DNA from 4 places in the Lactobacillus sp. wkB10 genome. Region 2 is predicted to be linked to each of the others. Evidence: predicted binding sites of a transcription regulator. Region 2 holds the regulator's gene; each other region holds the start of a gene.
The links. The regulator HrcA, encoded in region 2, represses chaperone genes, less so after heat shock. The targets are predictions, from matches to a motif close to TTAGCACTCNNNNNNNNNGAGTGCTAA.
Positions count from the first base shown of each region.

Region 1: LACWKB10_RS01790 (Hsp20/alpha crystallin family protein) is a predicted target of HrcA. The motif match lies at 3,166-3,192, and genes of this name have one in related genera.
Region 3: groES (co-chaperone GroES) is a predicted target of HrcA. The motif match lies at 2,852-2,878, and genes of this name have one in related genera.
Region 4: LACWKB10_RS00640 (ATP-dependent Clp protease ATP-binding subunit) is a predicted target of HrcA. The motif match lies at 2,080-2,106, and genes of this name have one in related genera.

Region 1 covers NZ_JRJB01000002.1:92,586-98,425, reverse strand. Annotated here, with positions in the region: gene LACWKB10_RS01805 (nucleoside hydrolase) at 1-1, shown strand, start outside; gene LACWKB10_RS01800 (C1 family peptidase) at 75-1,391, opposite strand; gene LACWKB10_RS01795 (PH domain-containing protein) at 1,484-2,095, opposite strand; gene LACWKB10_RS01790 (Hsp20/alpha crystallin family protein) at 2,641-3,063, opposite strand; gene greA (transcription elongation factor GreA) at 3,272-3,733, shown strand; gene LACWKB10_RS01780 (Y-family DNA polymerase) at 3,812-5,125, shown strand; gene LACWKB10_RS01775 (hypothetical protein) at 5,118-5,474, shown strand; gene LACWKB10_RS01770 (CPBP family intramembrane glutamic endopeptidase) at 5,563-5,840, shown strand, end outside.
Region 2 covers NZ_JRJB01000006.1:22,534-28,373, forward strand. Annotated here, with positions in the region: gene truB (tRNA pseudouridine(55) synthase TruB) at 1-546, shown strand, start outside; gene ribF (riboflavin biosynthesis protein RibF) at 565-1,497, shown strand; gene hrcA (heat-inducible transcriptional repressor HrcA) at 1,624-2,673, shown strand; gene grpE (nucleotide exchange factor GrpE) at 2,686-3,273, shown strand; gene dnaK (molecular chaperone DnaK) at 3,292-5,127, shown strand; gene dnaJ (molecular chaperone DnaJ) at 5,207-5,840, shown strand, end outside.
Region 3 covers NZ_JRJB01000008.1:14,314-20,153, reverse strand. Annotated here, with positions in the region: gene LACWKB10_RS06420 (ABC-F family ATP-binding cassette domain-containing protein) at 1-1,849, opposite strand, end outside; gene LACWKB10_RS06415 (redox-sensing transcriptional repressor Rex) at 2,127-2,762, shown strand; gene groES (co-chaperone GroES) at 2,925-3,209, shown strand; gene groL (chaperonin GroEL) at 3,229-4,857, shown strand; gene LACWKB10_RS06400 (DUF969 domain-containing protein) at 4,983-5,651, shown strand; gene LACWKB10_RS06395 (DUF979 domain-containing protein) at 5,660-5,840, shown strand, end outside.
Region 4 covers NZ_JRJB01000001.1:128,695-134,534, forward strand. Annotated here, with positions in the region: gene LACWKB10_RS00640 (ATP-dependent Clp protease ATP-binding subunit) at 1-2,039, opposite strand, end outside; gene LACWKB10_RS00645 (hypothetical protein) at 2,210-2,392, shown strand; gene LACWKB10_RS00650 (phosphocarrier protein HPr) at 2,506-2,772, shown strand; gene ptsP (phosphoenolpyruvate--protein phosphotransferase) at 2,772-4,505, shown strand; gene spxA (transcriptional regulator SpxA) at 4,708-5,106, shown strand; gene LACWKB10_RS00665 (adaptor protein MecA) at 5,214-5,840, shown strand, end outside.

The DNA.
Region 1 (5,840 bases), on a different contig from region 2:
AATAATTTTTTATAATATAAAAAAGACGAAATTCGTTTTTGAATTTCGTCTTTTTCTATTAGTTATAAATTCGCTTAAGCTAGTGAATCCCAAGCTGGTAAGTCTGTAATTGGACCCTCAGCAATAGCTACTTGTTCTGGTGTCAAGTACTTTTTGTGGACAACAACTTCATAAACATAGTCATTGAACCAATCATTATTCATAACAAAGAAACCTTTGTCACCGTTCTTTTCGCCCCAGGAATTTTCAACTTTCCATTGACGCACATGGCCACCATCTTCATCAACACCAACAAAAGCCATAGCATGAGTTGAAGCGCCGGCACCGGTACGCAAGCGGTCAGCTTTGGACATCTTGAGGTCAACACCAAAGAGATCACTTAGTTTATATAAGTCGCTGTCAAGATATCCCTTTTTACGATCGCTTTGTTCACCAACATCATTACCAAACCAAACAGCTTCACCATCTTTTAATTGGTTAACAGCTGCAGTTTCCAAGTATTCCATTGGTACATTCAAGAATTTGATGCGGTATGATCCTTCAACGTTATCTTCAAATGGCAGCCCATATAATTTATCATATTCATGATCTGGTGCATTAGACAATACAACGTAATCATTAAAGTCAACATCGCCCATGTATTTATGCAAAAATTCTAGTGGAGTTAAATCTTTGTCCAAATGATATTTCTTGTCATCATCACGGTATTCCAAGTCAAATTTCTTAGGTGGTTCTCCAACTGCAATTGCTGTTATTTGGTAAATTTCACTTAAGAATTTCTTACGGGCCTTTTCTATTTCATCATCTTTACCGTCTTGCTTTAATTTGCGTAAAACTAGAGCGTCTTTTTTCAGTTTATCGCCCAAAGCTTTACCTAAACCGGCAGTGTTATTGGTATTAAAACTTTCAGGCATTGCATAGGAAGGCACAACACCGTATTTTTCAATTAAAGCGGCACCCATGTGGAATTGACCCCCGTCTCCGCCAGCACTGTCTAAATATGCTTTTACGGTACGGGAATCAAGTGGTTCATCAGCAGTATCTAAAATATTGTCATAAAAAATATTTGCCCGTTCAACTTTGTCCCAGAAAAAGTTGTAACTTTGTGAGAAAGTAAAATTCTTGCAGTGATATTTTTTGCCAAAATAATGTCGTAAAATATTTAAGGTAGCAAATTCCCAGCAACGACCTGACTGGCGCTGGTTAGTAACATTTTCAGTATCCAGCTCTGTTGAAAATACCCGAGTCAATTCGCCTTGAACACGTTCATTGTAAGATGCTGCAAAAACACCGCTTTTTTGAGCAGCTCGTGCCACAACTTGATTTTGCGGCTTTTCATTAAAGTTTTTCGCAAACTCTTCTAGTTCTTGAACAGTTAGTTTGTGAGCCATAATATATATTCTCCTTTTTTAATCTATTTTTAAATTACCTTATATTTTAATCTAAAAGAAAAACGAGTTCAATAGCTGACCACGCTTTGGTTTTATAATCCTAAAACTTGTTTCTTCTTAGCCGAAAATTCTTCTTCAGTCAATATCCCCTCATCAACTAACTCTTTTAATTGCTTTAATTCTGCGATCATATCTTGGGTACTATCTGTTGTATTTTGTACTGGAACATTTTGAATACTTTGTTGGTAATTCTTTGACATGCTTTTAATAGTATCTGCTAAAATTGGTGCAGCAGTTTTATCTAAATCGTTAAGAAAAATATTTGTTGCTCCATTAGTTATTTGAATGTCAGATAAGAAAAGTCGCGTTTTTATTGATACACCATTAATCATATTAAGTGGTATATCTGTAAAATCTCCCCCAATAAACATGTTCTTATTAATTATCATTACACGCATGTTTGTACAAATTATCAGTGCAGTATGATTATCGTAATTGCCACTAGCTGCATACTGGATACTCTCACCGCCTGCAATATCAATATTATCTGACAGGGCTCTTAATTCTTTATTGTTAAACCAAAAATCAAAAACTTTCTTATCAATTAATTGTTTTTTAATTTCATCTGGTATGTTCAATTTATTTATTTTTTTAGCAGCACTCGAAGCTCGATTTTCTATGTATATGTCATTATTTTTGCTCAATTTATACTCCTCCTAAGGAAAAATTGCCCTAGGTTTAACGTCACTGGCTGTGGTGGACTGGTCAGCTATTATTTGAGATTAATGACTAATAATCTTGAAATTGGAAAAGAGTAGAAGAAAGAGTTAAGCCTAAACTTTAGCAGTCCTAGTATTAACAATAACAAAGGTGCAAAATTTTAAATATTAAATTTTACTGATATTATTAGATTAAAACTATTGCAAATAGATATCAATTGTCTTTGCGAATTTTAAATACTATATAAAAGAACCTATAGATGGAAATGCAAAAATAATATTTAAAATGATAGGTTCTGTTAATAATCCTGAAATTTTAAACGAAATATAGTCTCAAAACTCTATTACTTAATCTGCTGCTAAAGAAAAATCTAAAAAGCAACTGGAAACAAAATAAGCCATCCAGACTTTGATCTGGATAGCTTATTTTGGTGCTTCTGACATGTTTTATTTTAAAAACAGTTCAGACAAGTTTAAATAGACTTTCTGTTATTTCAGTGAGTTAATATACTTTGATAATTTGAAGACAATTAGTCAATTTGGATTGAGTTATCGCTTGCGCCAGCTTGTTGCTTTGGCAGGGTAATTGTCAATACACCGTTATCGTATTTGGCATGAATATCACTTGCAACTACGTTTGGTAATCTGAAGCTGCGTGAAATGTGACCTTCACTTCTTTCACGGTGAATAATGCTGTTATCCTTGGACATATCTTTAAATGACTTTCTTGAACCTGATACACTTAAAATACCATTATTGTAATTTAGGTGAATTTTATCCTTGTCCATTCCAGGCATGTCAACTTTGATTACATATTCTTTGTCGTTTTCAACAACATCTGATTGCATTAATTTTGCTACTTCATTATCATCGAAAAATTTTCTTGGAAGATCAAACCAATCGTTCATCGCATCGAATAAATCATTGTGCCGATTCATCATATCATTTGCCATAGTAAAAAACTTCCTTTCAAAATTTATATATTTGTAACAGAAGACTTTCATTTCTTCCTTACAATTATTATTATAGTATGCAGATTCATAAAAAGGAAATATTTAGCACTATTATTTTTAGAGTGCTAATTTATAAAAACTAAAACCTCCATAACAGTAATTATAGCTTGTGGATAATATTGAAAAGAAAAAATTAGGAGAGAATATTTTGGTTTATTATCAAAAAATGACGCCTCAAGGCTATCAAAAAATTAAAGATGAGATTGCTGATTTGAAAAAGGATAGACCTAGAAGAATTAAAATTTTGCAGGAAGCACGCTCTTTGGGTGACTTGTCTGAAAATACTGAATATACAGAGGCAAAACGTGATTTAGGACACCTTCAGAGTCGTTTGCGCTATTTGGAAAAGCAGTTGAAATATGCAGAAATTATTGAAAAAACAGCTGACGGCAAGGTAGATCTGGGCAAAACGGTCACATTAAAATTTGATGATGATGCAGAAACTGAGATTTACCAAGTTGTTGGACGAATGGAGGCAGATATCAGTGCTGGTAAAATAGCTTTCGACTCGCCATTAGGTCAGGCTATCATGAAAAAGAAAGTTGGCAAAACTGTTAAAGTAGAGGCTCCGGCAGGGGAATATCAGGTAACGATTGAAGCAATTGAATAATTTTTCACTTGATTATTCGAACTGGTGTTTGTATAATTTATTTTAGCGAACATAAGTTTGCATTAGGAAGTGAAAGCAATGTATGATTATCGTTATGAGCCCCATCGTTTAATTTTTATGATTGATAACAAATCATTCTTTGCCAGTTGTGAGGCACTTCAATTAGGTCTAAACCCAATGAAAGCTGTGTTAGCAGTTGTTTCGCATCAGCCACATACAAATTACGGCTCGGGGCTAATTATGGCAGCCTCACCTTTAGCGAAGAAAAAATATGGGCTAACTAATGTTATGAGGGTACGTGATTTACCTACGAAAAAAGAAGCGCCAGACCTAATTTTGGCAGACCCGCATATGAATTTGTATATTAAACGTAGCATGCAGGTATTAAAAATTTTTCAGAAATATGCATCAGATGAAGATATCCATGTTTACTCAATTGATGAAAGTATGATTGATATGACCAAGTCTTGGCGTTTGTTTGGGGATGATCCTTATCTGGTTGCTCGCAAAATTCAGGTAGAAATAAAAAATAAGATTGGTCTTTATACTACTTGCGGAATAGGAGAGAATCCACTGCTAGCTAAACTAGCTATGGACATTTCTGCTAAACATCGGTGTTCGATGATTGATTATTGGCATTATATTGATGTCCCCGATACAATTTGGCAAATTAAAGATATGGAAGAAGTTTGGGGGATTGGCAAGAGAACAGCTGCACGTTTGCGCCACCTGCATATTAATAATATGTATGAATTGGCTCATACTGATCCGGCAATTTTAAAAAATGAGTTTGGCGTGATCGGCGAACAGCTATTTGCGATTAGCTGGGGAGTTGATCGCAGCATTATTAGTGAAAAATATTTTCCCATAATGAAAAATTACGGCAATTCACAGATTTTAAACCGTGATTATACGAATCAGCGAGAAATAGAAATAGTTTTACGTGAAATTGGCGAGCAGGTGGGTGCCAGAATAAGGGCACACCGTTTACAAGCAAGCTGTATAAGCTTGTTTGTTGGCTTTTCTAAGTACGAACAAGATGGCAGTCGCAAGGGCTTTAATGTGCAGCAAAAAATTTGCCCTACTAATGATAATGATTTATTAGTTGAAGAAATACTGGCTCTTTTCCGTAAAAACTGGCATGGAGAAACGGTCCGAGCATTAGGAGTCAATTGTAGTCGCTTAGAACCTGATAATTGCCAGCAATTAACTTTTTTTGTTTCGGCCACTGAACAGATAAAAAAACGTACTATAAATATAACTGTTGACAAAATCAGGAAAAAATATGGTTTTACCAGTTTAGTCAAAGCCTCAAGTTTGTCTAAGGGCGCTACGGCAATAAGGCGCAGCAGTTTAGTTGGTGGACATAATGGTGGAAATGCATATGAATGATTTTGATAAAGTAGTTCAAGACTTTTTTAAGAATTACCAAGATCGCAAAATGAAAAAGTGGCAGGGTTTCTTTTTGAGCGATCATACTATGGCAATTAATAAAGATAAACAAAAGCGCAGCGTGAAGCATCCCGTTAAAGATACTATGAGTATAGAAGAAATTAGCTTGCAGCTGCTTAAAGCATATGGCAATCACCGCATGGTACATCTGCAGGTTAAAGTTATGAACAGTGATAATCAATTACCAGCTGATATCTGCGGCTTTGTCAATGGTTATAGTGAAGACGGCATTATTGTTGACGGACAAAAAATTGCTTTAGAAGATATAAATAATATCAGTGTAGATTAAGAAAAATTACCTTGATATTTTATATAGATATCTTTTTTTGCTATAATATGGAACTTGTAAGGTACATAATAGTATAGAGGTAATTTTTGTGAATACACCAGCATCAAGGCAAGGCAACATAATACGCTATCTTATTTATTTTATTAGCTATTTGATGGTTGCCGGGGTGATTAAGTTAGTTACTGCTAATTCACCAATTCATATTTGGGATCTAATTTTATTTGCAACTATCTCATTAATGGTTTCACTGTTTTTTATTTATCGCTTTAATAGGGAACAACGCTTTTTTGATCGTAGTTTTGCGGGATCTTGGCTTAGCAATTTTGGCTTGATCATTGGTTTGACTGCTGTGGTAACAGCATTGCG
Region 2 (5,840 bases):
CCCATTTATTCTGCCGTCAGAGTGAATGGCAAGCATTTATATGAATATGCAAGACAGGGTATTAAAGTTGAGCGACCAAAACGACAAGTTGAAATTTTTTCCTATAATCTTACTGATGAACCAAATTTTGATGAAGAAAATTGTCAAGAAACTTTTGATTTTAAAATTGAATGTAGTAAAGGGACCTACGTTCGTTCTTTAATAAATGATTTGGGAACAAAACTTGGGGTACCGGCAGTAATGAAAAATTTACAAAGAACTTCAAGCTCAGGTTTTAATATTAATCAAGCTGTTAAATTGGCAGAAATTATAGAAAATCCAAATATGGTAAATGAATTGCTTCAACCAATTGACTCTTTTTTTACTAGTTATGTTCATGAGGATATTGATACAGCTCTGTGGTTGAAGGTTAAAAATGGTGCAACGATTTCTTTGAAAACGAATGCAAAAAAAGTGGCATTACGATACAATAATAGAGTTAAGGCAATTTATCAAAAAGATGGTACCATGTATCGCCCTTATTTAATGCTTTTACAAAATGAATGAGTGAATGAAGGTTTTATTATGGAAATTATCCATTTAACATACCCGTTTAAGGAAAATATTATTCCTCAAAGAATAATCCTTGCTTTAGGATTCTTTGACGGTGTACATCGTGGTCATCAGGAATTAATCAAAATTGCAAAAGAAAAGGCAATTCAAAAGCATTTACCATTAGTAGTGATGACATTTGACCGACATCCTAAAGAAATATATCAAAATAAAGAAGTCAGCTATATAGATACATTAGCTGAAAAAGCTTATAAAATGCAGAAACTGAAAGTCGATTTTTTGCTTGTGATGCATTTCAATGATGCATTTAGCAACTTGACTGCACAGGAATTTGTAGATAAGATTATTGTCAAACTGCATGCTGATACAGTAGTAGCTGGTTTTGACTATACATATGGTCCGAAAGAAATTGCCAATATGAAAAATTTCCCTAAGTTTGCTAAGGGAAGATTTGCTATTGTTGATGTTCCAAAACAATCATATGATGGGCAAAAAATAGGTTCTACTGAAATAAAAAAAGCCATCACAAGTGGAAATATGGAATTAGCTGCTAAGTTACTAGGTTTTCCGTACATTATGTCCGGTTATGTCGGTCATGGCTTACGTAATGGGCATAAGCTTGGCTTTCCTACAGCAAATCTAGTTTGGTCCAAGGACAAGGTTGTTCCTAAAATTGGAGTATACGCTACTAAAACCAAGATTAAAGGTAAGTGGTATGACTCTATGACAAGTGTAGGCTATAACGTAACTATTAATGAGGGTAAAAAGCTTTATATTGAATCAAATTTATTTGGATTTGATCAGGAAGCTTACGATGAAAAAATGGTAATTAGATGGTATAAGTATACCCGTGGCGAAATTAAATTTGATAATTTAAAAGAATTAAAAAAACAAATGAGTGATGATGAGGCCGAAATTAAAGCCTATTTTACCAGCATTGGTTAATTTTAAAGGGATAAGCGTTTTTTTTGTAAAAAAGTTAGCACTCAACTTGACATTCTGCTAAAAGCTAGTATCATATTAATTGTTAGCACCTAATAAGTTTGAGTGCTAAAAGTGAGGGCGATATTTATGTTGACCGAACGTCAAGAATTAATTTTAAAAACAATTATCAATGATTTTACGCAGACACATGATCCTGTTGGATCTAAAACAGTCATGAATCAGTTGCCTATCAAAGTTTCAAGTGCAACTATTCGTAACGAAATGGCGGTTTTAGAAGAAAAAGGCTTGATTGAAAAAACTCATTTGTCAAGTGGTCGAGTACCTTCAACAGAAGGCTACCGTTACTATCTTGACAATTTAGTTGAGCCTTTACAGATTTCATCTTCTGTATATAAAAAAATTATTAATCAGCTTGATCAGCCGTTTCATCAAGTTAACGACATTGTTCAGGAAGCTGTTAAGATCTTGTCTGACCTTACAAATTATACTGCATTTGCGGAGGGGCCTGAAAATAGTGATTTAACTATTACTGGATTTCGTATAGTGCCTTTATTTGGCAGACAGATTATGGCTATTCTTGGTACCAGTGATGGTGATGTTCATGATCAGGTTTATAACCTGCCATACAATATTCATGGTGATGACATTGAACGCGCCGTTCGTATGATTAACGATGAATTAGTAGGAAAGACACTAGATCAGGTTACGCCTGAGTTTCTTAAGAAGACTTTAGGACAAAAGCTTAAAGCTGCTCATGTGTCTGAATTAATTGATTTGGTTGAAGATGTGATCAGTGATGCTGCCAGCGAGCAAATGTATGTCGATGGTCAGATTAATTTGCTCAATAACATTTCTTTAAGTGACGTTTCTAATTTGCGGTCATTATATGAAATGATTGAGCATAATGACTTAATTTCCAGTATTTTGGATAACAGGCAAAACTTAAAAAGTGACAGATATCCAGTTCGGGTAAGTCTAGGATCTGAGTTATCAAATGATTTGTTAAAGGATTACAGTCTGCTTACGGCAGAGTACAGCGTTGGTTCTCACGGAAAGGGCATAATTGCTTTACTTGGCCCTGATAATATGCCGTATTCTCAAGTGATAGGATTGCTTGAATATTTCAGAAATGAGCTATCTAAAAAGTTGCTTGATTATTATGGTAGATTTAAATAAAGGAGGTTAGCCGTGAGTAAAGAAGAAATTAACAGTAAAAATTCAAAAAAAGATCAAAAAGAATCAACTGAATCAAAAGAAGTTAAAAAGCATTCTCAAGCTAAGGCTAACGAAAAAAAGAAGTCCGAATCTTTGGAAAGCAAACTGCAACACAATTTGACCCAGTTGCAAAAAGAAAAAGATGATTTAGAAGATAAGTATTTGCGCAGTCAAGCTGAAATGCAAAATATGCAAAATCGCTATAATAATGAAAGAGCGCAACTTATTAAATATGAATCACAATCTTTAGCTAAGGATGTTTTGCCAGCAATGGATAATTTAGAAAGAGCTTTAGCAACAAAGGTTGATGATGAAGCATCAAAGCAGCTTAAAAAGGGAGTGCAAATGACACTTGATTCATTGGTTAAAGCCATGAAAGATCATGGAATCAGTGAAATCACTGCTGAAGGTGTAAAGTTTGATCCTAATTTACACCAAGCTGTCCAAACAGTTGAAGCTGAAAATGAAGATCAAAAAGATCATGTTGTGCGGGTTTTGCAAAAAGGTTACTTGTACAAAGATCGTACTTTAAGACCAGCGATGGTTGTTGTAGCACAATAATTGAAAGGAAGCATATCAATGTCAAAAGTTATCGGAATTGACCTCGGAACTACCAACTCAGCAGTTGCTGTTCTTGAAGGAAAAGAGCCAAAAATTATTACCAATCCAGAAGGAAACCGTACTACACCTTCAGTAGTTGCTTTTAAGGATGGAGAAATTCAAGTCGGTGAAGTTGCAAAAAGACAGGCTATTACTAACCCAAATACTATTTCTTCTATTAAGCGTCACATGGGTGAAGCAGATTATAAAGTTAAAATTGGTGATAAAGCATACACTCCTCAAGAAATTTCTGCTATGATTTTACAATATATCAAGAAATTCTCTGAAGATTATCTTGGTGAAAAGGTTACCGAAGCAGTCATTACAGTTCCTGCATACTTTAATGATGCTCAGCGTCAAGCTACTAAGGATGCCGGTAAAATTGCAGGCTTAGACGTTAAGAGAATAATTAACGAGCCAACTGCATCTTCACTTGCCTATGGCCTTGATAAAGATGCTGAAGACGAAAAAGTTCTGGTTTATGACCTTGGTGGTGGTACCTTTGATGTTTCTGTTTTGCAATTAGGTGACGGAGTCTTCCAAGTACTTTCAACTAACGGTGATACTCACCTTGGTGGCGATGACTTCGATAATAAAATTATTGATTGGCTGATCAAGAATTTTAAAGATGAAAATGGTGTTGACCTTTCTAAAGATAAAATGGCTTTACAAAGGTTAAAGGATGCCGCTGAAAAAGCTAAGAAAGATTTATCTGGCGTATCTTCAACTCATATCTCATTACCATTTATTTCTGCTGGTGAATCTGGACCATTACATTTGGAAGCTGATTTAACTAGAGCGAAATTTGACGAATTAACTGCTGATTTAGTTGATAAAACAAAAATTCCATTTGACAATGCATTGAAAGATGCTGAATTAACAGTTAATGACATTGATAAAGTTATTTTAAACGGTGGTTCAACCCGTATTCCTGCAGTTCAGGATGCAGTTAAGAAGTGGGCCGGTAAAGAGCCTGATCACTCAATTAACCCAGATGAAGCTGTTGCTTTAGGTGCGGCAATTCAAGGTGGAGTTATTTCTGGTGATGTGAAGGACGTAGTTTTACTTGATGTTACTCCTCTTTCCTTAGGTATTGAGACCATGGGTGGCGTATTTACTAAGTTAATTGAAAAGAATACGACAATTCCAACTTCAAAGAGTCAAATTTTCTCTACTGCTGCAGACAATCAACCGGCTGTTGATGTTCACGTTTTACAAGGTGAGCGCCCAATGGCTGCTGACGATAAAACACTAGGTCGTTTTGAACTAACAGACATTCCTGCAGCTCCACGTGGTGTTCCTCAAATTCAAGTTACTTTCGATATTGATAAAAACGGCATCGTTAATGTTTCTGCTAAAGATATGGGTACCGGTAAAGAACAAAAGATTACCATCAAGAGTTCGTCTGGTTTATCTGACGAAGAAATTAAGAAGATGCAAAAAGAAGCTGAAGAGCATGCTGAAGAGGATAAGAAGAAGAAAGAAGAAGTTGATCTTCGTAATGAAGTCGATCAATTAATCTTTTCAACTGAAAAGACTTTGAAGGATGTCAAAGGCAAGGTATCCGATGATGATACTAAGAAAGTTCAAGATGCACTTGATGCTTTGAAGAAGGCTCAAAAGGACAACAACTTGGATGAGATGAAGACCAAGAAGGATGAATTGTCCAAAGTTGCCCAAGACTTAGCAGTCAAATTGTACCAAGCTAATGGTGGGGCTCAAGGTGCACAAGGACAGGCTGGACCTCAAGCTGGTAATTCAGGTAGTGGCTCTGCAGGTGAAGGCGAGTTTCATAAGGTAGACCCAGATAAGTAAAGGGTTTATAATTGAATAAATTAGAAAAGAACTGCCAAAAAAGTAGTTCTTTTCTTTTGTAAAGTTAAGGAGCTTATAGATGGCACAAGAAGATTACTATAGCGTTCTTGGTGTTGATCGCAATGCCAGTGATGAAGAAATTACCTCTGCTTATCGTAAACTTGCCAAAAAGTACCACCCTGATTTAAACCATGAACCAGGTGCTGAGGACAAATATAAAAAGGTTAATGAAGCCTACGAAGTTTTACATGACAAGCAAAAGAAAGCACAATATGATCAATTTGGTTCAGCCGGAGTCAATGGTCAAGGTGGCTTTGGCGGTGCAGGTCAAGGGTATAGTGATTTTGGTGGCTTCGGTGATTTTGGTGATATTTTTAATGACTTCTTCGGTGGCGCTACTGGTGGTGGTCAGCGTAGAGCGAATCCAACAGCACCAACTCGTGGTGAAGATTTAGACTATACTTTGTCAATTGATTTTATGGATGCAATTACCGGCAAAAAGACGCAAGTTTCTTACACCAGGAGCGAAACATGTCCGACATGTAAAGGTAATGGTGCTGAAAAGGGTACACACCCGATTACGTGTGATAAATGTAATGGTACTGGCTACATGACTATAACTCAAAAGTCCATGCTGGGAGTTATTCGGCGTCAGACAGTTTGTGATAAATGTAATGGCAAAGGTGTAATTATTGAGCATCCTTGCCAAACTT
Region 3 (5,840 bases), on a different contig from region 2:
CGCTAAGCTGTTCTTGCAAGGGACCTAACTTGTCAAAATTAGTAGCAATTGCTGGATCAGCCATTTGAGATTGAATATCTTTTTGCTCTTTTTCCAACTTTTCAATTTTATTTTCGGTATTTTCAACTTCTCTTTGCAATTTACGCTTTTGTGAATCACGCAACTTTTGCTCCTGATAGGACAATTTATTTTTATTTTGTTCAGGTTCTACAATTTCTCTATTCTCAGATGATTCATTTTCGGAGGCTGAGTCTTGCTTATTCTTTTCATCTAGATAATAACTATAATCACCTTCATATACTTGAGCAACACCGTTTTTAATTTCTACAATCTTATTTGCTAACTGATTGATGAAATAGCGGTCGTGAGAAACGAAAAGTAAAGTACCATCATAGTTCTGTAGTGCCTGTTCTAAAACCTCCTTGGCTTCGAGATCCAGGTGGTTTGTGGGTTCATCCATCAATAAAAAATTATTATGCTCAAGCGACAAAACTGTTAGGGTTAATCTCGCTTTTTGACCACCGGAAAGTTGACCTACAGTTTTATCAATATCTTTTGCTGTGAATAAGAAACTGGCTAAAATCGACCTCACATCTTTTTCAGGCATTGTTTTATGACGGTCCCAAACTGTATCGATTACAGTTTTACCTGGATCAAGCCCTTGCAGTTCTTGATCATAGTAGCCGATGTCTAACGAAGCTCCATATTTGATTGAACCTTTTTTCGGTTTTAACTCCTTCATAACGGTTTTTAGTAAAGTTGATTTACCAATACCATTTTGACCAATAACGGCTACACGGTCACCTTTATTAATTTGCAGAGAAATACCGTGAACCATTGTTTTTGTGGGATAGCCAATAGTTAAATTACGTAAAATTAGCACTTCTTTACCGGATGGCCGCTCGCTTTGAAAATTAATTCTGACTTTGTTTTTGTGCTTGGGCGGACTAATTCGTTCCATTTTTTCCAGTTGCTTGCGCCGACTTTGTGCTCTCTTAGTAGTTTTAGCTCTTACGATATTTTTTTGAATAAATTCTTCGTCTTTTTTGATTTTTTCTTGCTGCTTTTCGTATGCTTCTTCTTGTTGACGGTCACGTAATTGACGTTCAGCGACGTAGGCAGAATAATTTCCTTTAAACACAGTTAATTTGCCAAATTGTAATTCAAAAATCTGTGTTGCTAAATTATCCAAAAAATATTGATCATGGGAAACTACCAAAATAGCACCAGAATAGTTTTTAAGATAGCTTTCAAGCCAGTCTAGTGTGTCTAAATCCAGATAGTTGGTAGGTTCATCAAGCAGTAATAATGGAGGTTTGCGCAATAACAACTTAACAAAAGAAAGCCGCGTTTTTTCTCCCCCAGAAAGGCTGCCAACATTTTTAGTCCAAGTTGCTTCAGGAAAATTAAATCCGTTCAAAATACTTTTGATATCGGCCTGGTAGGTGTATCCACCTTGTTGTTCGAAGCTGTATTGCAACTGGTCATATTGTTTTAGCAGGTCCTTTTTTTGCGGATTTGCAGACATTTCTTCTTGTAAATCCCTTATCTTTTTACCCATATTAATTAGGGGAGTAAAAACAGACAGCATTTCATCCCAAATAGTTTTATTTTCATTTAAATCATTTTCTTGAGCAATATAGCCAACATCTATATTTTTATTGATTGTAAAGTCACCATGTGTGGCTTCTTCTTCGCCGGTCATAATTTTAAGCAAAGTTGTTTTACCGACACCATTGGGTCCAATGAGACCTATTCTTGCATTTGAGTCAATTGAAAAATTGACGTTTTTAAATAATGTGTTGGCACCGAATTGTTTTTCTAAATCGTGTCCTTGAGCAATTATCATAATTTTTCACCTAGAAACCATTTTAGCATACGTAGCAAAATTCTTGTGGGAGAGTTTGATTGATAAATATAGGAAATAAATGTAAAAAAGAAGCATTTTTTAATTAAAAGAGTAAAAAAATAAATTTCTATTATCAAACCTGTTACTATTATGCTAAAATTTGATAGATTGTGAAAAAAATGTTTGCAAATGGCGCAAATTTATAGATAAAATAGTAGTGATTGCTGAAAAATTCACAAAACAAAATATATACTTAATCAAGTTGGAGGCTTTTTAAATGGAAAAAATCAAAATACCCACGGCTACGGCTAAAAGATTGCCGCTATATTACCGCTACCTGATAATTTTAAATGAGGCTGGTAAAGAAAAGGTATCCTCAACTGAATTATCTGAGGCTGTTCAAGTAGATAGTGCTTCAATCAGACGTGATTTTTCATACTTTGGTGCATTGGGAAAACGTGGTTATGGTTATGATGTAAAAAGTTTGCTTTCCTTTTTTAAAAAGATTTTAAATCAAGATACTTTAACAAATGTTGCCCTGGTTGGCGTTGGTAATTTAGGCCATGCTTTATTAAACTATAATTTCAAACGCACAAACAATATTCGTATTTCATGTGCTTTTGATATTGATGATAAAATTACAGGCAAGATTCTCAGTGGTGTCCCTGTTTATGACATGAGTGAACTAAAAAAACAGCTTAGTGACCAACAGATTTCTATTGCAATTTTGACTGTTCCTTCCACGACAGCACAAAGGACAGCTGATGATATGGTTGAAGCTGGTATTCGAGGAATTATGAATTTCACGCCAATTCGTTTGTCTGCTCCAAGTGGTATTAGAATTCAGAACGTTGATTTAGCAACGGAATTACAAACTCTAATTTACTTCCTTGACTCAGATAAGAAAAAGTAGGCATAAAAATACGATTAGCACTTTTTTACTCAAAGTGCTAATTTTTTCTTGCATTTTTTATGAAAAGGGGTTATTATCATAAATGTAAGTTAGCACTTGATGAATAAGAGTGCTAATGACACGTAAAGATAGATTAATAATTTAATTTTAGGAGGGACAAACGTGTTACAACCAATTGGTGATCGCGTGATCGTTAAAGTTAAAGAAGAAGAAGAGAAAACTGTAGGCGGAATCGTCCTGGCTTCTAATGCTAAACAAAAGCCAACAGAAGGTGAAGTTGTTGCTGTTGGTGAAGGTAGTTATGCCGAAAATGGCAGTAAAATTCCTATGACTGTCAAAAAGGGTGACGTTGTTTTATATGACAAATATTCAGGCACTGATGTCAAATACGATGACGAAAAGTATTTAGTCCTTCATGAAAAAGATATTTTAGCAATTGTTAAGTAATTAAGGAGCGCATAAAAATATGGCAAAAGAAATTAAATTTTCAGAAAAAGCAAGACGTTCCCTGTTAAAGGGCGTTGACAAATTAGCTGATACTGTTAAAGCAACTATTGGTCCTAAGGGCAGAAATGTTGTTTTGGAGCAATCATATGGCAACCCGGACATTACTAATGATGGTGTGACAATTGCAAAGGCAATTGAATTAAAAGACCACTATGAGAATATGGGTGCTAAGTTAGTTGCCGAAGCAGCACAAAAGACTAATGACATAGCTGGTGACGGTACAACTACTGCTGTTGTTTTAACTCAAGCAATTATTCGTGAAGGTATGAAGAACGTGACTGCTGGTGCTAACCCTGTAGGAGTTCGCCGCGGTATTGAAAAAGCTACTAAAGCCGTAGTTAAAGAATTACATAAGATTAGTCATACTGTTTCTTCAAAAGACCAAATTGCTCAAGTAGCTTCAGTATCTTCAGCTTCAAAAGAAGTTGGCGACCTGATCGCTGACGCAATGGAAAAAGTTGGTAATGATGGTGTTATTACTATTGAAGATTCACGTGGTATTGAAACCGAATTATCAGTAGTCGAAGGTATGCAATTTGACCGTGGCTACCTTTCACAATACATGGTAACTGATAATGACAAGATGGAAGCAGATCTTGACAATCCATACATTTTAATCACTGATAAGAAGATTTCTAACATTCAAGACATTTTGCCATTGTTACAAGAAATTGTGCAACAAGGCAAATCATTGCTGATTATTGCAGATGATGTTTCTGGTGAAGCATTACCAACTTTGGTTTTGAACAAGATTCGTGGTACCTTTAACGTTGTTGCTGTTAAAGCTCCTGGTTTTGGTGATCGTCGTAAAGAACAATTGCAAGATATTGCCGCTTTAACTGGTGGTACAGTAATTACTGATGACTTAGGTCTTGAATTGAAGGACACTAAGATTGATCAGTTAGGTCAAGCTCGTCGCATAACTGTAACTAAGGATTCAACTACTATTGTTGATGGTTCTGGTTCTGATGAAGCAATTAAAGACCGTGAAGATTCAATTAGAAAGCAAATTGAAGAGACTACCTCTGACTTCGATAAGAAGAAATTGCAAGAACGTCTAGCTAAATTAACAGGTGGTGTCGCTGTTATTCATGTTGGTGCTGCTACTGAAACTGAATTGAAAGAACGCAGATACCGCATTGAAGATGCTTTGAACTCCACTCGTGCAGCCGTTGACGAAGGTTATGTTGCCGGTGGTGGTACAGCATTAGTAGACGTTAAGGATGCTGTTAAGGATCTTAAAGGTGATAATGCTGACGAACAAACTGGTATCAACATTGTTTTAGAGGCATTGACTGCTCCAGTCCGTCAAATTGCTGACAACGCTGGTGAAGACGGCTCAGTTATCTTGAACAAACTTGAAGGACAAGATAACGAAGTTGGTTATAACGCAGCTAATGGCAAATGGGAAAACATGGTTAAAGCCGGAATTATTGACCCAACCAAGGTAACCCGTACTGCTTTACAAAATGCTGCTTCAATTGCCGCTTTGCTCCTAACTACTGAAGCAGTTGTTGCCGAGATACCAGAAGATAAACCTGCTGCTGATCCAAATGCTTCAGGTGCTGGCAATCCAGGTGTGATGTAATTTAGTTTTTATTAGTTAATTAATAAATCCTACTAGCAATCCTGTGGGGCTTGCTAGTGGGATTTTTTGTTACAATTCATTTTTAGTTTATCTTGGTTAAGATTATTCACTAGAAAGGAACATTAGTGGAATATTTAAGTTTGTTGGGTATTGTTGTTATAGTGTTAGGGTTTGCCTTGGGGCTTGATACAATAGCTGTAGTCGTAATTTCTGCTTTAGTTACGGCATTAGTTTCAGGAATAGATTTTACCTCATTTTTGACAATTCTAGGTAAAGGATTTATGGATAACAGAATGGTTTCTCTTTTCTTTCTCACTTTACCAACTATTGGAATTTTAGAAAGACATGGTTTAAAACAAGCCGCTGTTAATTTAATTAAAAAAATGAAAAAACTGACACCTGGTCGTATATTCGATATTTATCAGGCCATTCGTGAAATTGCCGGTGCCTTTGGTATTTCATTACAAGGACACGTCCAGTTTATTGCGCCATTGATTAATCCAATGGCGCAAGCGGCCGGTAAGGTTAATAGCGAATTGACACCTCTAGAAGTAGACCAAATTAAAGGAAGAGCTGCTGCAACAGAAAATTTTGGTAATTTCTTTGCGCAAAACCTGTTTGTAGCTTCCTCAAGTGTTTTACTTATTGCAAGTACAATGAAATCGCTCGGTCATCCTGTAGATCCATCTGGAATAGTTTTATATACCTTCCCAGTTGCAATTATTAGCTATATTTTATGCTTGTTCTACAATCACGCATTTGACCAAAAGCTAATGAAGAAGAAAGAAAAATAGGAGAAATAATGGAAACTTTAATTAATAATATTTTACTTGCATTCTATATTTTAATTGGCCTTTTTTTCCTCGCTGCTGCTATTGAATCTTGGCGTGATCAATCTAATCCAGTCCGCTGGGGTACTGGAACGTTTTGGCTTTTGTTTGCTGTGCTTTTCTGTGCTGGACAGTGGTTGCCAAATGCAATTA
Region 4 (5,840 bases), on a different contig from region 2:
CGCAGAGGTCTTGCTCCCATAGCAGGATTATAGCCTTCTTCAACAAGTTTCTTCTTGGCATCGTCGCTAACAGTAATCTGTAAGCCCTGATTTTTAACCATATTGTTTACATCGTCAAGCATCAAATTAACAATCTTAATCAGATCATCTTTAGTTAATTCATTGAATTCAATTACATCATCTAAACGGTTTAAAAATTCTGGTTTGAAGAATTGACTCATTGAACTTCTGGCAGAATCCGGCTTATCCTTAGAATTTTCTGCTGCGAAACCAACACTGGTATTCTTAATTCCCTGACCAGCATTAGAGGTCATGATAATAATTGTGTCTTTGAATGATACTGTTCTACCTTGAGAATCGGTCAAACGACCGTCATCGAGGATTTGTAAAAATAGATTCATAACAGCTGGGTCAGCCTTTTCAATCTCATCAAGCAATATCAAACTGTATGGGTGTCTTCTAACTCGTTCGGTCAATTGACCGGCTTCTTCATAACCCACATAACCAGGTGCAGACCCGATAAGCTTAGAGACTGAATATGATTCCATATATTCTGACATATCAAAACGAATCAAAGCATTCTCTGAGCCAAACATTTGTCTTGCTAATTGTTTAGCTAGTTCAGTTTTACCGACTCCAGTTGGTCCAACAAATAAGAAAGAGCCTATTGGACGACCAGATTTGTTAAAGCCAATTCTGTTACGCCTAATTGCCCGAGCCAGTTTATCAACAGCCTTGTCTTGGCCAATGACGTGAGCTTTCAGGTTTGGTGCCAGATTTTGCAGCTGGTTTTCTTCCTGCTTTTGCAAATCGCCCACAGGAATGCCAGTTTTTTCTTCAACAATCTTATTCATAATCTTGCTGGTAATAATAGGAGATTTGTCTGGATCGACTTTTTGATCCTTCATCTTATTATATTTTTCAATTTGATCGCGGTAGTATGCAGCTTTTTCATAGTCTTCGTTCTTTAAAGATTCTTGTTTTAATTTTTGTGCTGCATCAATCCGTTCCTTCATTTTATCTTTATCAACGTACGGAATTGTCAGATTCATTCGTGAACCTGCTTCATCAAGCAAATCGATAGCCTTATCAGGTAAAAATCTGTCCTGGATATAACGCTCAGATAATTCAGCAGCAGCTTTTATGGCATCATCAGTAAAATGTACATGATGGTAGTCTTCATAACGCTTTTGGATACCTTTCAAAATCCGAATAGTTTCTGGAACTGACGGCTCTTTAACATCGACGGGCTGAAAGCGTCTTGCTAAAGCAGAATCTTTTTCAATTTCACGATATTCTTTTAATGTAGTAGCACCGACTAGTTGCAGATCACCACGGGCAAGAGCGGGTTTAATAATATTGCCTGCATCCATTCCGCCTTCAGCATTCCCCGCGCCAACAATTTCATGAATTTCATCAATAAATAGTATAATGTCATCATGATTTTCCACTTCTTTAAGAAGTCGCTGCATACGCTGTTCAAATTGGCCACGAATACCTGTACCTTGCACTAAAGAAACTACGTTTAATGATATTATTCTTTTATCTTGTAATTTGGCAGGAACCGAGCCATCAACAATTTGTTGAGCTAAGCCTTCAACCACAGCAGTTTTACCTACTCCGGCTTCACCAATTAAAACTGGGTTATTCTTTGTTCTGCGGTTTAAAATCTCAATGACGCGTGCAATTTCTTTATCACGCCCAATGACTGGGTCAATTTTGCCTTTTCTTGCTAATGCAGTTAGATCTGTACCATATTGATCTAAAAGTGAACGACTACCTCCGGTACCATTATTACCATTGTTAGGTCCACCATTATTCATTCTAGGGTCTCCTGGATTTCCAGCATTGCCATTATAGTTAAACAGGTCGCTGAAATCACCAAAGAAGCCATTATTGTCATTATTCATATTAATATTTCCTTGTTGTTTAAGTTGTTGATAACATTGTCCGCATAAATTAATTTCTCGACTTTGTCCATTAACTTTTGCAAATAAGTGAATGGAAGCTGGTCGTTTTTGACAGTTTTGACAAAGCATTGTATTACCGCCTTTCATATCAGTTTACTAAATTATATAATTAGCACTCGGAATAATCAAGTGCTAAAACTTGGATCTTATTATTTGTAAGTACGGTAAATATGCTAAAATACATGTAGGCAAAATCAAAAATATTGCTGAATTAATATAGGATAAAAGCGGTGGTAAATTTGGATTATCAAAAAATTCTTGAGCAGTTGGCAGATGGTGAACTAGATCATTATGAAGTTGATCCTCAAAACGCTTTTGAATTTCAATCTGCATTAAGGTCTTTTGGTAAGAGGCAAAACATAACGGGAAAGGCTTTGCGGGGTGGTAAAATAATTTATTCGCAGTCTAAGACTGGAGTTTAGTGATGTAAACTGTTACATTTATGTTGTCTAATTCACAAAAAAATGATAGTCTAAGTAAGCGAATAGGTATTTATTACCGTTTTGATTTTTTGAATTAAAAGGAGATATATATAATGGAAAAACGCGATTTTCATGTTGTTGCAGAAACAGGTATTCATGCTCGTCCAGCTACATTGCTAGTACAAGCTGCTTCTAAGTTTGGTTCAGATATCAACTTGGAATACAACGGTAAATCTGTTAACTTGAAGTCAATCATGGGTGTTATGTCACTCGGAGTTGGTAAAAATGCTGATGTTACGATCAGTGCTGATGGTGATGATGAAAAAGACGCAATTAATGCTATTTCTGAAACAATGAAAAAAGAGGGTTTAGCTGAATAATGACCAAGACATTAAAAGGAATTGCTGCAAGTGATGGTATTGCTGTAGCACCAGCCTATCTCTTGGTTGAACCTGATCTTTCATTTTCAAAAACTACAGTTAGCGATGTTGAAAGTGAATTAACACGGTATAAGAAGGCAATTTCAGTATCAACTGCTGAAGTTGAAAAAATCCGTGATAGCGCAAAGAAGAGTTTAGGTGAAGATGAAGCTCAGGTCTTTGAAGCTCATCTGATGATTTTAAACGATCCTGAATTTACTGGTGCCATCGAAAATGAAATCAAAGAGCAAAAAATTAACAGTGAAGCTGCACTTGATGAAACTGCTCAAAAGTTCATTACAATTTTTGAAGGCATGACTGATAATGAATACATGCAGCAACGTGCAGCTGATGTGCGAGACGTTTCTAAGAGAATTATGGCTCATTTATTGGGTAAAGAATTGCCTAATCCAGCATCAATTGATCACGAAGTAATTGTGGTAGCCCATGACTTAACCCCAAGTGACACTGCTCAATTAAACAAGAAGTTTGTTAAAGGTTTTGTAACTGACATTGGTGGTCGGACTGCTCACTCTGCTATTATGGCTCGTTCTCTTGAATTACCAGCCGTTGTTGGTACTGACTCGATCACAAAAGATGTTCAAAATGGTGATACGCTTGCTGTTGACGGTCTAAGCGGTGATGTTATCGTTAAGCCAACGGACAGCGAGATTGCAGACTATAAGCAAAAGAGTGCTGACTTCTTGAAGCAGAAAGCTGAATGGGAAAAGTTAAAGAATGAACCTTCAGTAACTGCAGATGGTAAAAAATTCACAATTGCAGCAAATATTGGTACGCCAAATGATATGCCGGGTGTGAATGACAATGGTGCTGAGGCTGTAGGCCTTTATAGAACTGAGTTCTTGTACATGGATTCAAAAGACTTTCCAACAGAAGATGAACAGTTTGAAGCCTATAAAGAAGTCCTTGAAGGCATGCATGGCAAGCAGGTTATTATTAGAACCATGGATATCGGTGGTGACAAGCACCTTGACTACTGGAACTTGCCAGAAGAAATGAACCCATTTTTGGGAGTGCGTGCAATTAGGCTTTCACTGCAAAATGAAGAAATTTTCCGTACTCAGCTTCGTGCCTTGTTACGTGCATCTGCTTATGGTAAATTAGGTATCATGTTCCCAATGATTGGTACCATTAATGAATTACGTAAAGCTAAAGCAATTTTAAATGAAGAAAAAGACAAGTTAGTTGAAAAGGGAGTTAAGATCGGTTCAGATTTGGAAGTTGGAATGATGATTGAGGTTCCAGCTGCTGCCGTTTTAGCCGACCAACTTGCAAAAGAAGTTGATTTCTTCTCAATTGGTACTAATGATTTAATCCAATATACAATGGCTGCTGATCGTGGTAATGATAACGTTTCTTACCTGTATCAACCAGCAAACCCATCTGTTTTACGTCTGATTAAACATACAATTGATGCAGCTCATGAAAATGGTATTTGGTGTGGCATGTGTGGTGAAGCTGCTGGAGACAGCACCATGTTCCCAATTCTGTTGTCAATGGGCTTAGACGAGTATTCAATGAGTGCTACCTCGATTTTACGAATCAGAAGTTTGATGAAGAAGCTTGACACTAATGACATCAAAGAATTAGCAAATAAAGCTTGCTATGTTTCAGAAACTGCTGAAGAAAACGAAAAATTAGTTAGCGATTTAATGAAAAAAGTAAATAAATAAATATTAATATTCAAAAAGGGTACATTCTTAAAGTTTTTGTATCCTTTTTTAATTTCTTTAATCTTTCTTGGCAAAAAGTTCACAGAATATTCACGTTTTGAACTTAACATAAGAATGTAATTAGTCATCAAAAACACTACTTACAAAAAAGAAGTAGTATGTTATAATAATTTAGAAAACAATTAAAAGGAGCGTGAAATATATGGTCAACTTATATATATCTCCGAGCTGTACATCATGTCGCAAAGCAAAGGCTTGGTTAAAGAAACACGATATTCCGTTTAAGGAAAGGAATATTTTTTCTGAGCCGCTGACAAAAGACGAACTTATGCAAATATTGCGAATGACTGAAAACGGTACGGAAGAAATTATTTCTACGCGTTCAAGAGCCTTTCAACAACTTAAAGTTAATCTTGATGATCTATCAATAGACCAACTGCTTGACTTAGTGGAAAAGAATCCTAGTTTATTAAGACGCCCAATCATTATGGATGATAGACGTTTGCAAGTTGGGTATAATGAAGATGAAATTCGTCGCTTTTTACCAAGAAAAGTACGTCGTCTTGAGCTTGAAGAAATGCAAAAGATAGCTGATTTATAAAATTCAGGTAAGTTTAAAATAAAAGCGTTAGTTTTTAAACTAACGCTTTTATTTTATTAGCAAAGTACGCTACAATAGAACAAAGAATCTGATGGAGGTGAGAACTCATGCAAGTAGATCATATAAACAATAATACGATTCGCGTGAGAATAGGTAAACAAGAGTTAGCTAATCGTGGTCTCAAAGTTTTGGATTTACTAGGTGATAAAAATAAAATCCAGCATTTCTTTTACTCAATTTTGGATGAAATTGATACTGATCACTCTTTTAGTCAGGATGCACCGGTAACTTTTCAAGTGATGCCTAATAATGGTGGACTTGATTTACTAATCACTAAAGTTACAGAAAAAGATCGTAATAATCTTGCTCAATTATTTGATAATGATTTTGCCAACAACGACAATAAAAAAAATAATGATGCTCGCAAATCTTTTCTCGACCTTGAACCTGAAAATGAGGAAGAAGATAAAGAAGATTCAAGTGAGCCAGCAGATTCTTCTCAACCTAAGGTTAAGAAACAGTTTTGGAAATTGCAGAAAAAACAGGCCTACTGCTTTAATGATCTTGATCAGGTAACTGAATTAGCAGACAGTCTTGAAGCAAGTGATTTATCTTCCAGCCTATACTTCGAACGAGGTAAATTTTATTTAGAGCTGATTTTTACTGATCAAGAATATTCAGAAATAAAGCCAGCAGATGCATGGGCAATTGCAAACGAATATGGTATAAAAGTA